One region of the Streptomyces sp. NPDC048191 genome, then DNA from elsewhere that is predicted to be linked to it. Evidence: riboswitches for the same ligand, from Rfam matches in the RefSeq annotation. Region 1 holds a riboswitch; each other region holds the start of a gene.
The links. Region 1 has a riboswitch for thiamine pyrophosphate ahead of thiC (phosphomethylpyrimidine synthase ThiC). Riboswitches for the same ligand answer to the same signal wherever they lie in the genome.

Region 1 (4,662 bases):
ATCGACGGTGTCGGCCGACCGTGCGGTGAGGGGGACGTGCACATCGCTCCAGCCGATTCCGTGGTGCTGGGCGAGGTGCTGATCAGGCTTCAGGTCGGCAGCGACCAGGCCTTGTTCCGCTCCTCCGCGCCGCCCCTCGTCGCTTTCCTGGACCGCACGGACAAGCTCGTGCCGCTCGGCCAGGAGGGCGCGCTGGCAGACTTCGACGCCCATCTGGACGAGGCTCTGGACCGCATCCTGGCCGAGGAGCAGAGCGCTGGGTGAAGCGTTACGGCACGGGGCGCCGGCGCTCCGCCGTGCCGCGTCGAACTGTGCAGGAACGCTTCTGCATGGGGTGCCGTACCTAGCCAAGGGCATGGCTCCCGGGGCAGGCCCGGCCGGCTCACCCGAGGCCGGGACCGAGCCGATGCGGCGCGCACGAGGCCGGCGCGTGCCCCGGCGGGCCGACCGCGCCCGCACCGGCTCGGTCGGCCCTACCGCTTGCGGCGTCGCCCCCGGCCGCCGAGCGCCGGGGCCGGCTGTGTCCCGACCGGTGCCGGGCTGTCCTGGCCGGGGCGGTCGGCCGAGACGACCAGGGCGGCGAGCGCGGTGGTGACCGGGACGGAGGCGACCAGGCCGATCGAGCCCACCAGCGTGCGCACGATCTCCTCGGCCACCAGTTCGCTGTTGGCCACGGTCCCGACGCTGCTCTGCGCGATCGAGAACAGCAGCAGCAACGGCAGTGCGGCACCGGCGTAGGCGAGGACGAGGGTGTTGACCACGGAAGCGATGTGGTCGCGGCCGATGCGGATGCCCGCCCGGTACAACCCGCGCCAGCCCATCGTCGGATTTGCCTCGTGCAGCTCCCAGACGGCCGATGTCTGCGTCACGGTCACGTCGTCCAACACACCGAGAGAGCCGATGATGACGCCGGCCAGCAGCAGACCACTCATGTCGAGCTTGGGATACAGCCCGTGAATGAGGCCGGTGCTGTCGTCCGTGTTGCCCGTGAGTGCGGCCCAGCCGATGAACTGTGAGCCGAGGAGGCCGATCAGCCCCAACGAGACCAGCGTGCCGAGCACGGCCACCGACGTACGGGCCGACAGGCCGTGGCACATGTACAGGGCGATCAGCATGATGGCGCTCGACCCGACCACCGCCACGAGCAGCGGGTTCGAACCCTGGAGGATCGCGGGCAGGATGAACAGGGTCAGCACCAGGAAGCTCACGGCCAGTGCGACGAGCGCCATGACACCGCGCAACCTGCCCACCACGACGACGGCGAGCGCGAAGATCCCCGCGAGCAGCGTCATGGGGAACTTCCGGTCCACGTCGGTCACCGAGTACTGCAGGTCCTTCGGCGCCGAGGGCTCGTAGGCGGCCACGACCTGCTCGCCCTGGTGCAGTTGACGGCTCTGGTCAGGCTGCACGATCTCGGTGAACGTACGGCCCTTGTCCTTGCCGGTGTCGACCCGGACGGTCGCCTTCTTGCAGCTTCCCGCCGACTGCTGTTCCGCCGAGGTGCCGTCGGCGGTAGAGGGATCGCCGGCTCCGGTACCACCGGAGGCGTTGACCGACTTGCAGTTCACCTCGACCACTCTGGTGACCGTGGCCTGCTGCGTCTCCCGGTCGAAGCCGACGCCGGTGCGCTTGTGGCCCGGGGCTCCCCCGGGCCAGAGCACCAGCAGACCGACGACGACCGCCGCGGTGAACGGCACCAGGATCGCGGCGATGACCTTGCGCAAGTGCCGGGAGACGGGTGCGGCAGGCCCATGGCTGTGGCCATGGCTGTGGCCGTGACCACCGTGACCGTGCGAGTGAGCCCGGCCGCCGTTCCCGTGGTCCTGACCCTGCGCGCGGCCATCGTGATGCCCGCCGCTCCCGGTGCCGTTCGCGTGGTCAGCGGGCGGTGGGCAGCTCTGTCCGCCGACCTGAGCCGAGCCGCCTCGGTGGTGCGGCTCGGGTGGCCGATACGGGTACTGCTCCATGCTGGTCACCGCCCGATCATTTCAACAACGGCAGGGGGCCCACTGTTCATCGCGCCACATATGGCGCTAGCGTGGAGGCACCTTTGCACACGCGGGAGCTCGGAGCACCGGGCTGAGAGGGCGCTGACCTCCGTACACGCGATGTTTCACGTGGAACAGGCGATGTTCCGCAGGAAACGTCGGCAGACGGAATCCGCTGCGTCGACCGCCGAACCTGTTACCGGGTAATGCCGGCGTAGGGAGTAGGTCTCATGACCAACAAGGACGCACGCACGCCTGCCTCCGTTCAGGGCGAAAAGTCCCTGGAGGCCGGGAAGTCCATCGGCTGGCACAAGGCGTACGTCGAGGGTTCCCGCCCCGACCTGCGCGTGCCGGTCCGCCAGGTGCACCTCACCAACGGGCAGTCGGTCACCCTGTACGACACATCGGGCCCGTACACCGATCCACTCGTCGACACCGATGTTCGCAGGGGCCTGCCACCGCTGCGGGAGAACTGGATCATCGCCCGCGGCGACACCGAGGAGTACGCGGGCCGTCCCGTCCGCCCCGAGGACGACGGGGTCAAGCACACCTCGCCGCGCGGCGGACTGCGCAACCTCGACGCGGTCTTCCCCGGACGTCCGCGCCAGCCGCGCCGGGGGCGCAGCGGCGAGACGGTCACGCAGCTCGCGTACGCCCGCCGGGGCGAGATCACCCCGGAGATGGAGTACGTGGCCATCCGGGAGAACGTTTCCCCCGAGGTGGTCCGCGAGGAGATCGCGGCGGGCCGCGCGGTGCTGCCGGCCAACGTCAACCACCCGGAGATCGAGCCGATGATCATCGGCAAGCGGTTCCTGGTGAAGGTCAATGCCAACATCGGCAACTCCGCGGTGACTTCCTCCATCGAGGAAGAGGTGGAGAAGATGACCTGGGCGACCCGCTGGGGTGCCGACACGGTCATGGACCTGTCCACCGGCCGCAACATCCACACGACCCGTGAGTGGGTGCTGCGCAACTCCCCCGTACCCATCGGGACCGTGCCGCTCTACCAGGCCCTGGAGAAGGTCGACGGCAAGGCCGAGGAACTGACCTGGGACATCTACAAGGACACGGTCATCGAGCAGGCCGAGCAGGGCGTGGACTACATGACCGTCCACGCGGGCATCCGGCTGCCGTACGTCCCGCTCACCGCCAACCGCAAGACCGGCATCGTCTCGCGCGGCGGCTCGATCATGGCCGCGTGGTGCCTCGCGCACCACAAGGAGTCGTTCCTGTACGAGAACTTCGAGGAGCTGTGCGAGATCCTCGCCGCCTACGACGTCACGTACTCGCTGGGCGACGGCCTCCGGCCGGGGTCGATCGCGGACGCCAACGACGAGGCACAGTTCGCGGAATTGCGAACTCTTGGGGAACTCAACCAGATCGCCAAGCGTTTCAATGTTCAGACCATGATCGAGGGCCCGGGGCATGTCCCGATGCACAAGATCAAGGAGAACATCGACCTTCAGCAGGAGATCTGCGATGAAGCTCCGTTCTATACGCTCGGCCCGCTGACCACGGACATCGCGCCGGCGTACGACCACATCACCTCCGGCATCGGCGCCGCGATGATCGCCTGGTGGGGCACGGCGATGCTCTGCTACGTCACGCCCAAGGAGCACCTCGGCCTGCCCAACCGGGACGACGTCAAGACCGGCGTCATCACCTACAAGATCGCCGCGCACGCGGCCGATCTCGCCAAGGGGCACCCGGGCGCACAGCAGTGGGACGACGCGTTGTCGGACGCCCGCTTCGAGTTCCGGTGGGAGGACCAGTTCAATCTCGCCCTGGACCCGGACACGGCACGGGAGTTCCACGACGAGACCCTGCCCGCCGAGCCGGCCAAGACGGCCCACTTCTGCTCCATGTGCGGACCGAAGTTCTGCAGCATGAAGATCTCGCAGGACATCCGCCGCGAACACGGCAGCAGTCAGGCCGAGATCCAGGACGGAATGGCCCAGAAGTCGAAGGAGTTCGCGGCGAGCGGGAACCGGGTCTATCTGCCGATCGCCGACTGACACGCGGACCGGTGGTCCAGTGCCGGGCCGCGTAGAGCAGGCACTGGATCACCGGCGCGTCGAGGAGTGGGAGGCGGGCTACTCCGGCCGGTGTTCCGGGCCGCCGAAGTCCGGGCTCGTGTAGTCCGGGCTGGTGAAGCTCGGTCGGCCGGATTCGGTGCCGTCGACCGGGCTGCTGAAACCGGGGCGGTCGTATCCCAGACGGGGCATGCGGCCGCGCGGGGTGGGCGGGGTCGTGCGGTGCGGGACGGCCGGTCCGGGCTCGGCGAGGGCCTCCGTGAGGAACGGCAGGATGCCCCGCTCCAGCAGGGCCTCGCGCCAGGCCTCTCTGGCGCTGTCCAGCTCACGGTGCGCCGCGTCCAGCGCCTGGGCCTGTGGCGAGCTGCCGTTGCGCAGGGCGGTGAGAAGCAGTCCGACCGCGGCAAGGAGAATCGTGGCCGCGGTCACCGCGCCGAACACCCAGCCGGCGGTGAGCAGGGTCTGGGCGAAGGTCTGTCCGGGACTCAGCGTCTTCAGGATGTAGCCGACGAGGAGGAAGATCGCCGCGGCGGTTCCGGAGAGGACGGGAGTCAGTACGGCGATGACCGCGACGGCGCCCGCGCCGGTGTTCTCGGCCGCCTCGCCGAGGGTGGTGACGAGCCCGGTCGTGGCCGAACTCG
Region 2 (4,662 bases), on a different contig from region 1:
GCCGCTCCCGGGTCGTCGGCCCCGGTGATCGCGCGGACGACGACCACCCTGCGGGCACCGGCGTCCAGCACCTGGTCGAGGTTGGAGAGGTCGATCCCGCCGATCGCGAACCAGGGGCGGTCGGTGCCCAGGCCTGCCGTGTACCGCACCAGGTCCAGGCCGGGCGCGTGCCGGCCCGGCTTGGTGGGGGTGGGCCAGCAGGGGCCGGTGCAGAAGTAGTCCACGCCCTCCTGCACGGCGGCCGCGGCGGCCTCGGACTCGGCGTGCGTGGAGCGTCCGACCAGCACCTCCTCGCCGAGGACGGCGCGGGCCGCGGGGACCGGCAGGTCACCCTGGCCGAGGTGCAGCACGTCGGCGCGGGCGGCGTGGGCGACGTCCGCGCGGTCGTTCACCGCGAGGAGCTTGCCGTGCCGGGCGCAGGCGTCCGCGAAGACCTCCAGGTGGGCCAGCTCCTCGGCGGCCTCCATGCCCTTGTCGCGCAGCTGCACGATGTCGACACCGCCGGCCAGGACCGCGTCCAGGAACTCGGGAAGGTCGCCCTGGCGCGTGCGCGCGTCCGTGCAGAGGTACAGACGGGCGTCGGCGAGCGCGGCGCGTGCGGTGTCGGGCATACGTGGGTCCCCCCTGGTCGGTGTCCCTGGTGGTGTTCACGGGTGGCGTACGGGCCACGGCCCGCACGCCACCCCTCGTGGTGCGGTGCGGCTCAGACGGCGAGCGCCTGGGCGCGGCGCTTCACCTCCGTGCCGCGATTCTCGCTCAGGGCCTGCGCGGGGGTGCCGGGCAGGGTCGGGTCGGGGGTGAAGAGCCACTCGATCATCTCTTCGACCGTGAAGCCGTCGTCCCGCAGGAGCGTCAGGGTGCCGGACAGGCCCTTGACGACCTTGTCCCCGTCGATGAAGGCGGCGGGGACGTGCAGCGCGCGGTTCTCACCTCGGCGTACGGCGATGAGCTGGCCCTCCTTGACCAGCTGCCGGACGCGCGTCACCTCGACGCCGAGCTGTTCGGCGATGTCGGGGAGGGTGAGCCAGGCGGGGACGAGAGCATCGATCTTTGCGTCAATCTCGGTCACAGGACAAGCCTGCCATCCCCCACTGACAGTCGGAAGTCAGGCAGGTCCGGCCGGGACGGCCGGGCTAGTCGGCCGTGGCGTCCTTCAGGGGCTTCGCCGGGTCCGCCAGGGCCCGCGCGTCCATGCCGCGGCCCGACTCGATCAGTCTCCGGCCCTGCGCCAGATCACGCGGGCGGCCTACCGCCAGCAGGGCGACGAGGCGGTCCTCGCGCAGCCAGCACACCGTCCAGGCGGGGCCCGCCGGGTCGCCGCGCCACACCGCGCGGTCGGCCGCGGCGTGGTGACCGGCGTACTGCACGAACCGGCCGAACTGCTCGGACCAGAAGTACGGCACCGGGTCGTAGACCTCCGGGGTCTCGCCGAGGATGTTCGCGGCGACCGTGCGCGGGCCCTGCAGGGCGTTGTCCCAGTGGTGGACGAGCAGCCGTTCGCCGTAGCGGGCCGAGGGGAAGGAGGCGCAGTCGCCGACGGCGTACACGTCCGCCACGGAGGTGCGCAGCCGGTCGCCGGCGAGGACGTCCCCGTGCGGGCCCAGCTCGACGCCGGAGCCGGCCAGCCAGGCCGTGGCGGGGCGGGCGCCGATGCCGACGACGACGGCTCCGGCGGGCAGCCGGGTGCCGTCGGCGAGGATCACCGCGCCGGGCTCGACGCGCTCCACGCGCGCGTGCGTGCGCAACTCGGCGCCCGCGTCGGCGTACCAGGCGGCCATGGGGGCGGCGACCTCGGCGGGCAGGGCGCCGGCGAGGGGCCGGTCGGCGGCCTCCACGACGGTCACCACGCAGCCGGCCTCACGGGCGGCCGTGGCGAACTCGGCGCCGATCCAGCCGGCCCCGACGACCACGATCTCGTGCTGCTGGGTGAGCACCGGGCGCAGCCGTTCGGCGTCGTCCAGGGTGCGCAGCAGGTGCACGCCGGGCACGCCCTCGGTGCCGGGCAGGGTGATCGGTTCGGCGCCGGTGGCGATGACCAGGACGTCGTACGGCACCGGGCCCGCCTCGGTGTCCAGCTCGTGCTCGGCGGGACGCAGGCCCAGCACCTCGCAGCCGAGCCGCAGCTCGACGCCGAGGGACTCGAAGTCCACGTCGAAGGCGGAGTCCTCGGCCTTGCCGAGCAGCACGGCCTTCGACAGCGGCGGCCGGTCGTACGGCTGGTGCGGCTCCGCCCCGATCACGGTGACGGGGCCCTTGAAGCCCTGCTCCCGCAGCGCGACCGCGGTCTGCACCCCGGCCATGCCGGCGCCCGCGACGACCACGCGGCGCCCCTGTGACGTGCCCTCTTGTGCTGTCTGCTCGCTCACCCGATCACCATAGACATGTGACGGAGCGTCAGTCAGCGGGCGTGCTCGGTGACCTGTTCCACAACACTCGTACCGGCGCCCGCCTGGGACTCCCACTCCCAGGTCTCCTCCAGCCGCACCCGGCCGTCCGGCAGCTCCACGACGGTGGACACGCAGTGCCCGCAGGAGGTCGTGCCGTCGGTCTTCAGCTGGACGTAGCGGAAGTCCAGCCGGTCGCCCTCCCGGGTGCCGACCAGACGGCCGCGTACGACGTCGCCGCCCGCGTACTCGGCCCAGATCCCGCCGCCCTCCTCGTGGTACGCGAACCGGGTGCGGGTGCCCACCTGACCTGGGGCTTGATCCGCCACGGGGGCGAAGGTCAGTCCGTCGAGCGACCGGGCCATGAGCAGGGGCTCCCTTACGGGTGAGGAGCGGGGCGGGCTAGGGTGGCCACCGTACAAGCACTCGCGGGAGCCCGGCGCACCGGGCTGAGAGGGAGGCTGGCGGCCTCCGACCGTACGAACCTGATCCGGGTCATGCCGGCGAAGGGAGGGGCTTACCGCCCATGTCGTCACGTACGTCCGATACGTCCGACGTCCTCGTCATCGGGGGCGGAATCATCGGCCTGGTCACCGCCTGGCGCGCGGCGCAGCGCGGGCTCGCCACGGCCGTGGTGGATCCCGAGCCCGGCGGCGGGGCCGCGCGGGTCGCGGCCGGGATGCTGGCCGCGGTCACCGAACTGCACTACGGCGAGGAGAGACTACTCGCCCTGAACCTGGAATCGGCCCGCCGCTACCCGGACTTCGCGGCCGAACTGACCGAACTGACCGGCCACGACCTCGGCTACCGCCGCTGCGGCACCCTCGCGGTCGCGATGGACGCCGACGACCGCGCCCACCTGCGCGAACTGCACGCCCTGCAGCAGCGCTCGGGGCTGGAGTCGGAGTGGCTGTCCGGGCGGGAGTGCCGGCGCCTGGAGCCGATGCTGGCGCCCGGGGTGCGCGGTGGCCTGCGGGTCGACGGCGACCACCAGATCGACCCGCGGCGGCTGGCGGCGGCCCTGGTGGCCGCGTGCGAGCGGACCGGCGTGAGGTTCCACCGGGCGTGGGCCGAGCGGCTGGACGTCGCGGGGGACCGGGCCGCCGGGGTCACCACGGCGGACGGCGCCGAGCTGCGCGCCGGACAGGTGGTGCTCGCCGCCGGGAGCATGAGCGGGCGGCTCGCGGGGCTGCCGGAGGCGCTGCTGCCGCCGGTGCGGCCGGTGAAGGGGCAGGTGCTGCGGCTCACCGTGCCCAGCGGGTACGCGCCGTTCCTCAGCCGGACCGTACGGGCCGTCGTCCGGGGCAGCCAGGTCTACCTGGTGCCCCGCGAGAACGGCGAACTGGTCGTCGGCGCCACCAGCGAGGAGCTGGGCTGGGACACGACGGTCACCGCGGGCGGGGTGTACGAGCTGCTGCGCGACGCCCATGAGCTGGTGCCGGGCATAACCGAACTGCCGCTCACCGAGACCCGGGCCGGGCTGCGCCCCGGCTCGCCCGACAACGCGCCCCTGCTCGGCCCGTCCGGGCTGGACGGGCTGCTGCTGGCCACCGGGCACTACCGCAACGGGGTGCTGCTCACCCCGGTCACCGGCGATGTCATGGCCCGGCTGCTGGCCGACGGCGAACTGCCGGACGAGGCCCGTCCGTTCACGCCGCGGCGCTTCGGCGCCGCCGTCCTCCTGGAGCAGCCCGCATGAGCATCCCTGTCACCGTTCCCATCTCCGTCAACGGAGAGCGCCGGGAGATCGTTCCGGGTACCGCTCTCGACGCCGTCGTACGCTCGCTGGTCGCGGCGCCCTCCGGGGTCGCCGCCGCCGTCAACGAGACCGTGGTGCCGCGCACCGAGTGGGCGAGCACGGTGCTGGCCGAGGGCGACCGGGTCGAGGTCCTCACCGCTGTCCAGGGGGGCTGAGCCATGGCCGACGATCCTCTGGTTCTCGGGGGTACGACCTTCTCCTCCCGGCTGATCATGGGTACGGGCGGCGCGCCCAGCCTGGAGGTGCTCCAGCGTGCGCTGGTCGCCTCCGGTACGGAGCTGACGACGGTCGCGATGCGGCGGGTGGACCCGTCCGTGCACGGCTCGGTGCTGTCCGTGCTGGAGAAGCTGGGCATCCGGGTGCTGCCGAACACGGCGGGCTGTTTCACGGCCGGGGAGGCGGTGCTGACCGCGCGGCTGGCGCGGGAGGCGCTCGGCACGGACCTGATCAAGCTGGAGGTCATCGCCGACGAGCGGACGCTGCTGCCGGATCCGGTGGAGCTGCTGGAGGCGGCGGAGA
Region 3 (4,662 bases), on a different contig from region 1:
CACGGCGACCGGGAGCGTCGGGTTGTCGGGCCGGGCGATGAACACGGTCGCCCCGAACTCGCCCAGCGAGACGGCGAACGCGAACCCGGCCGCGACCAGCAGCGCCCGACGCACCAGTGGCAGGTCCACCTCCCGCCACACCCGCCACGGCGAGGCCCCGAGCACGGCCGCCGCCTCCCGGAGCCGGACGTCCACCGCCCGCAGTACGGGCAGCATGGTCCGTACGACGAAGGGGGCGCCGACCAGCGCCTGGGCGAGGGGGACGAGGATCCAGGACTCCCTGAGGTCCAGTGGCGGCTTGTCGAGGGCGATCAGGAAACCGAAGCCGACCGTCACGGCGGACACCCCGAGCGGCAGCATCAGGAGCGCGTCGAAGCCCCGCACCAGGCGGCCCGCGTCCCGGCGGGCCAGCGCGGCGGCGGCCAGTCCGCCGATCACGACGGCGATGGCGGTGGCGGCCACGGCGTACTGGAGCGAGGTCCACACCGCGTGCACGGGCGCCACCAGGAACGTACCGCCGTCGGAGTTCGCGAGCGCCCGGTAGTAGCCGAAGCCGGGCGCGTCCAGGGAGCGGCGGACGAGGACGGCGAGCGGCAGGACCAGCAGGAGCGTGATCGTGACGAGGACGCCGGCCAGCAGGGCCCACTGGCCGGCTCCGCGCGGGCGGCGCGCGGTCGCCTTCGGGTCGACGAGCCTCAGGGCGGTCTCCCGGCGCCGTACCGTCCAGGCGTGCACGACGAGGATCGCGCCGACGGCGACGAACTGGACCAGGGTGAGGACGGCTGCCGTGGAGAGGTCGAACACCTCGGAGGTCTGCCGGTAGATCTCCACTTCCAGGGTGGAGAAGGTGGGGCCGCCCAGGATCTGGACGACGCCGAAGGAGGTGAAGGTGAAGAGGAACACCATCAGCGCGGCGGCGGCCACGGCGGGGGCGAGGGCCGGGAGGGTGACCTTCCGCCAGGCGTGCAGGGGGGACGCGCCGAGCATGCGGGCGGCCTCCTCCTGCCGGGGGTCGAGCTGGGACCACAGGCCGCCGACGGTCCGTACGACGACCGCGTAGTTGAAGAAGACATGGGCCAGCAGGATCGCCCACACAGTGGTGTCCAGCCGTACGCCCCACAGCTCGTCGAGCAGTCCGCCGTGCCCGACGAGGGCGAGGAACGCGCTGCCGGCGACGACGGTCGGCAGCACGAACGGCACGGTGACGACGGCCCGCAGCACCTGCTTGCCGGGGAAGTCGAGGCGGGCGAAGACGTACGCGGCCGGCAGCGCGAGCAGCAGGGTGAGCGCGGTGGAGGCGAGCGCCTGCCAGGTGGTGAACCACAGCACGTGCCGGATGTCCGGCTGCGTGACCACGTCCGCGATCCGCCCCCACTGCCAGGCACCGTCGGCCTTCAGCCCGCGCGTGACGATCGCGGCCACGGGCCAGGCGAAGAACAGCGCGAAGAACGCGACGGGCAGGGCCATCAGCCCGAACCTCGCCGCGTTCCCCCGCCGGGGTTCCGCTACTTCAGTACGAGCGAGGTCCACGACTTGACCCACTGGTCACGGTTGGCGGCGATCTTGCCGGGGGCCATGGTCTCGGGGTTCTTGGCCTGCGGCCCGTACTTCACGAACTCCGGTGGCACCTGGGCGGCTTCGCGCACCGGGTAGACGAACATGTTGAGCGGCATGTCCTCCTGGAACTCCTTGGTGAGCAGGAAGTCCAGGAAGGCCTTGCCGCCCTTGGTGTTCTTCGCGTTGCTCAGCAGCCCCGCGTACTCCGTCTGCCGGAAGCAGGTGCCGTAGGAGACCCCGGTCGGCGCGGTGCTGGGGCGCTTCTTGGCGTAGATCACCTCGGCGGGCGGGGAGGAGGCGTACGACACCACCAGCGGCCGGTCGCCGCCGGCCTTCTTGCCCTCGGAGGAGCCCGAGAACTCCTGGTAGTAGGCCTGCTCCCAGCCGTCGACGACCTTGACGCCGTTGGCCTTGAGCTTCTTCCAGTAGCCCTGCCAGCCGGTGTCGCCGAACCGCCCGGCGCTGCCCAGCAGGAAGCCGAGGCCCGGCGAGGAGGTCGCGGCGTTCTCGGTGACGAGGAGGTTCTTGTACGCCGGCTTGGCGAGGTCGGCGAAGGACTGCGGCGGGGTCAGCTTGTGCTTGCTGAAGTAGGCCTTGTCGTAGTTGACGCAGATGTCGCCGGTGTCGATGGGCGTGACCCGGTGCTTGTCCTGGTCGACGCGGTACTGGGGCAGGATCCGGTCGGCGCCCTTGGCCCGGTACGGCTGGAAGAGCCCGTTGTCGAGCGCGCGGGACAGCAGGGTGTTGTCGACGCCGAAGAAGACGTCGCCCTGCGGGTTGTCCTTGGTCAGGATGGCCTTGTTCACGGCCTGCCCGGCGTCGCCGTCCTTGAGGACCCTGACCTTGTATCCGGACTGCTTCTCGAAGTCGGCGAGCACGTTCTTGGAGACGGCCCACGAGTCGTGACTGACGAGCGTCACGGTCTTGGAGTCACCTGACGACTTGGCGTCGGTGGATCCGCACGCGGACAGGCCGATCAGGCCGAGCCCGACCGCCACGGCCACGAAGGTCTTGTTCTGCACTGGATGTCCTCCTGGGGTTGGCCAGGAAGAGACGCGGCCCCGCCCGGACTCCGCGAGGAGGACCCGGGCAGGGCGCAACAGCTTGAGTGATGACCGAACTCCCTACCCAGAATGACCTGGGCGAGGTTCAGAGGGTCTGCGGCCCTGTCCGCCGCACTCTCAGCGCTGTGGCGCTCCCCTGTCGGAATATGAAGATGTGTGGACCGGGTCAGATTACCGCTCGGTGGCCGCGAGCTGACCACAGGCTCCGTCGATCTCCTGACCACGGGTGTCCCGGATGGTGACGGGCACACCATGGGCGGCGATGGCCTCCACGAACGCCTTCTCGTCCTCGGGCCGCGATGCGGTCCACTTGGAGCCCGGCGTCGGGTTGAGCGGAATGAGATTGACGTGCACGGGCTTGCCCCTGAGCAGCCGGCCGAGCCGGTCGCCCCGCCACGCCTGGTCGTTGATGTCCCGGATGAGGGCGTACTCGATGGACAGCCGACGGCCGCTCTTCTCGACGTACTCGAACCCGGCGTCGAGCACCTCGCGCACCTTCCACCGCGTGTTCACGGGGACGAGGGTGTCACGCAGCTCGTCGTCGGGGGCGTGCAGGGAGATCGCCAGCCGGCACTTGAAGCCCTCGTCGGCGAAGCGGTGGATGGCCGGCACGAGCCCGACGGTGGACACGGTGATCCCGCGCTGCGACAGCCCCAGCCCGTCGGGGGCCGGGTCGGTGAGCGCCCGGATGGCGCCGACCACACGCTTGTAGTTGGCGAGCGGCTCGCCCATGCCCATGAAGACGATGTTGGACAGCCGGGCGGGTCCCCCGGGCACCTCCCCGTCCCGCAGGGCCCGCATACCGTCCACGATCTGGTGGACGATCTCGGCCGTGGACAGGTTCCGGTCGAGCCCGGCCTGCCCGGTGGCGCAGAACGGACAGTTCATGCCGCAGCCCGCCTGCGAGCTGATGCACATGGTGACCCGGTCCGGGTAGCGCATCAGCACCGACTCGACGAGGGTCCCGTCGAACAGCCGCCACAGCGTCTTGCGCGTGGTCCCCTGGTCCGTCGACAGATGCCGGACGACGGTCATCAGCTCCGGGAACAGCGCCTCGCGCAGCTTGTCCCGCGAGGCGGCGGGGATGTCGGTCCACTGCTCCGGCTCGTGCGCGTACCGCGCGAAGTAGTGCTGCGCGAGCTGCTTGGCGCGGAACGGCTTCTCACCGATCTCGGCCACCGCGTCCTTGCGCTCGGCGGGCGTGAGATCGGCAAGGTGCCGCGGCGGCTTCTGGGCTCCGCGCGGCGCGACGAAAGTGAGTTCTCCGGGCTTAGGCATGGCGATACCAGTGTCGCAGATCAAACTCGGTGACCTGTGGCTGCCGCCTGCTACGACTGTCGTTAGTAGTCGTCACCGGTTGCCGCTGAGCGGCCTCGGACCGGCCCAGGGACGGCCCAGAGGCCGCCCAGGGGTGACCTGCGGCCGTCGCCGCCCACGACTGCCGTCAGCAGTCGTCACCCGCCGTGACCGAGCGGCTTCGGAAGGCCCGGAGACGGCCCGGCCGACGGGTCCGCGCGCTGCCAAGCAATCTGTCGCCGGGCCGGTGGGGGGCCTCGCTCGGCCGCCAGGGGCCGCTCCTGCAAGCGCTGAGGTCGTTACTCGGTCCGCCGGAAGAACGGTCCGGGAATGCGCCGGTCACCCCGCTGGTGACCACACTCCAACGGCGTGCCCGCCGCATCGGTGACCTGAGATTCCGCGATGACTTTGCCGGGGTCGCCGTCCTCGTAGAGCCACACGCTCATCAGCTCGGCCGCGACCTGGACCGCGAACTGGACACTGCCGCCGTCGCCGACCGGGGAAAGGGTGACGGCGTCGCCCGGTTCAAGCCAGAAGTCCTCACCGTACGGCTCGACGAAGAGACACAGCGGGGTGCTCCCCACATTCTCGACCGGCAGATTTCCGCGCACTGGACCTCCCCGCGTCCACTCTAGCGGTGGCTCGCCACGACCGCCCGGGTCGGTTCAGGAGCCCAAGAGCTGATCGCACGTCAGTTTTGTCTGCACCTTGGGAATGCGGTGGTTTTTGTCCGAATTTGCGAGTT

Region 2: it holds a riboswitch for thiamine pyrophosphate, as region 1 does, so the genes downstream of both, thiO (glycine oxidase ThiO) here and thiC (phosphomethylpyrimidine synthase ThiC) in region 1, are expected to answer to the same signal.
Region 3: it holds a riboswitch for thiamine pyrophosphate, as region 1 does, so the genes downstream of both, AB0D93_RS16420 (thiamine ABC transporter substrate-binding protein) here and thiC (phosphomethylpyrimidine synthase ThiC) in region 1, are expected to answer to the same signal.

What each region holds. Positions count from the first base shown of each region.
Region 1 is NZ_JBEZMO010000001.1:168,409-173,070, reverse strand. It holds gene AB0D93_RS00795 (SsgA family sporulation/cell division regulator) at 1-264, shown strand, start outside; gene AB0D93_RS00790 (YibE/F family protein) at 474-1,976, opposite strand; TPP riboswitch at 2,049-2,226, shown strand; gene thiC (phosphomethylpyrimidine synthase ThiC) at 2,219-4,003, shown strand; gene AB0D93_RS00780 (hypothetical protein) at 4,082-4,662, opposite strand, start outside.
Region 2 is NZ_JBEZMO010000002.1:393,160-397,821, forward strand. It holds gene thiE (thiamine phosphate synthase) at 1-611, opposite strand, end outside; gene AB0D93_RS04815 (Rv2175c family DNA-binding protein) at 704-1,069, opposite strand; gene AB0D93_RS04820 (FAD-dependent oxidoreductase) at 1,134-2,366, opposite strand; gene AB0D93_RS04825 (hypothetical protein) at 2,399-2,749, opposite strand; TPP riboswitch at 2,803-2,913, shown strand; gene thiO (glycine oxidase ThiO) at 2,911-4,083, shown strand; gene thiS (sulfur carrier protein ThiS) at 4,080-4,298, shown strand; gene AB0D93_RS04840 (thiazole synthase) at 4,302-4,662, shown strand, end outside.
Region 3 is NZ_JBEZMO010000008.1:198,385-203,046, reverse strand. It holds gene AB0D93_RS16425 (iron ABC transporter permease) at 1-1,467, opposite strand, end outside; gene AB0D93_RS16420 (thiamine ABC transporter substrate-binding protein) at 1,506-2,579, opposite strand; TPP riboswitch at 2,661-2,769, opposite strand; gene rlmN (23S rRNA (adenine(2503)-C(2))-methyltransferase RlmN) at 2,793-3,899, opposite strand; gene AB0D93_RS16410 (hypothetical protein) at 4,217-4,528, opposite strand.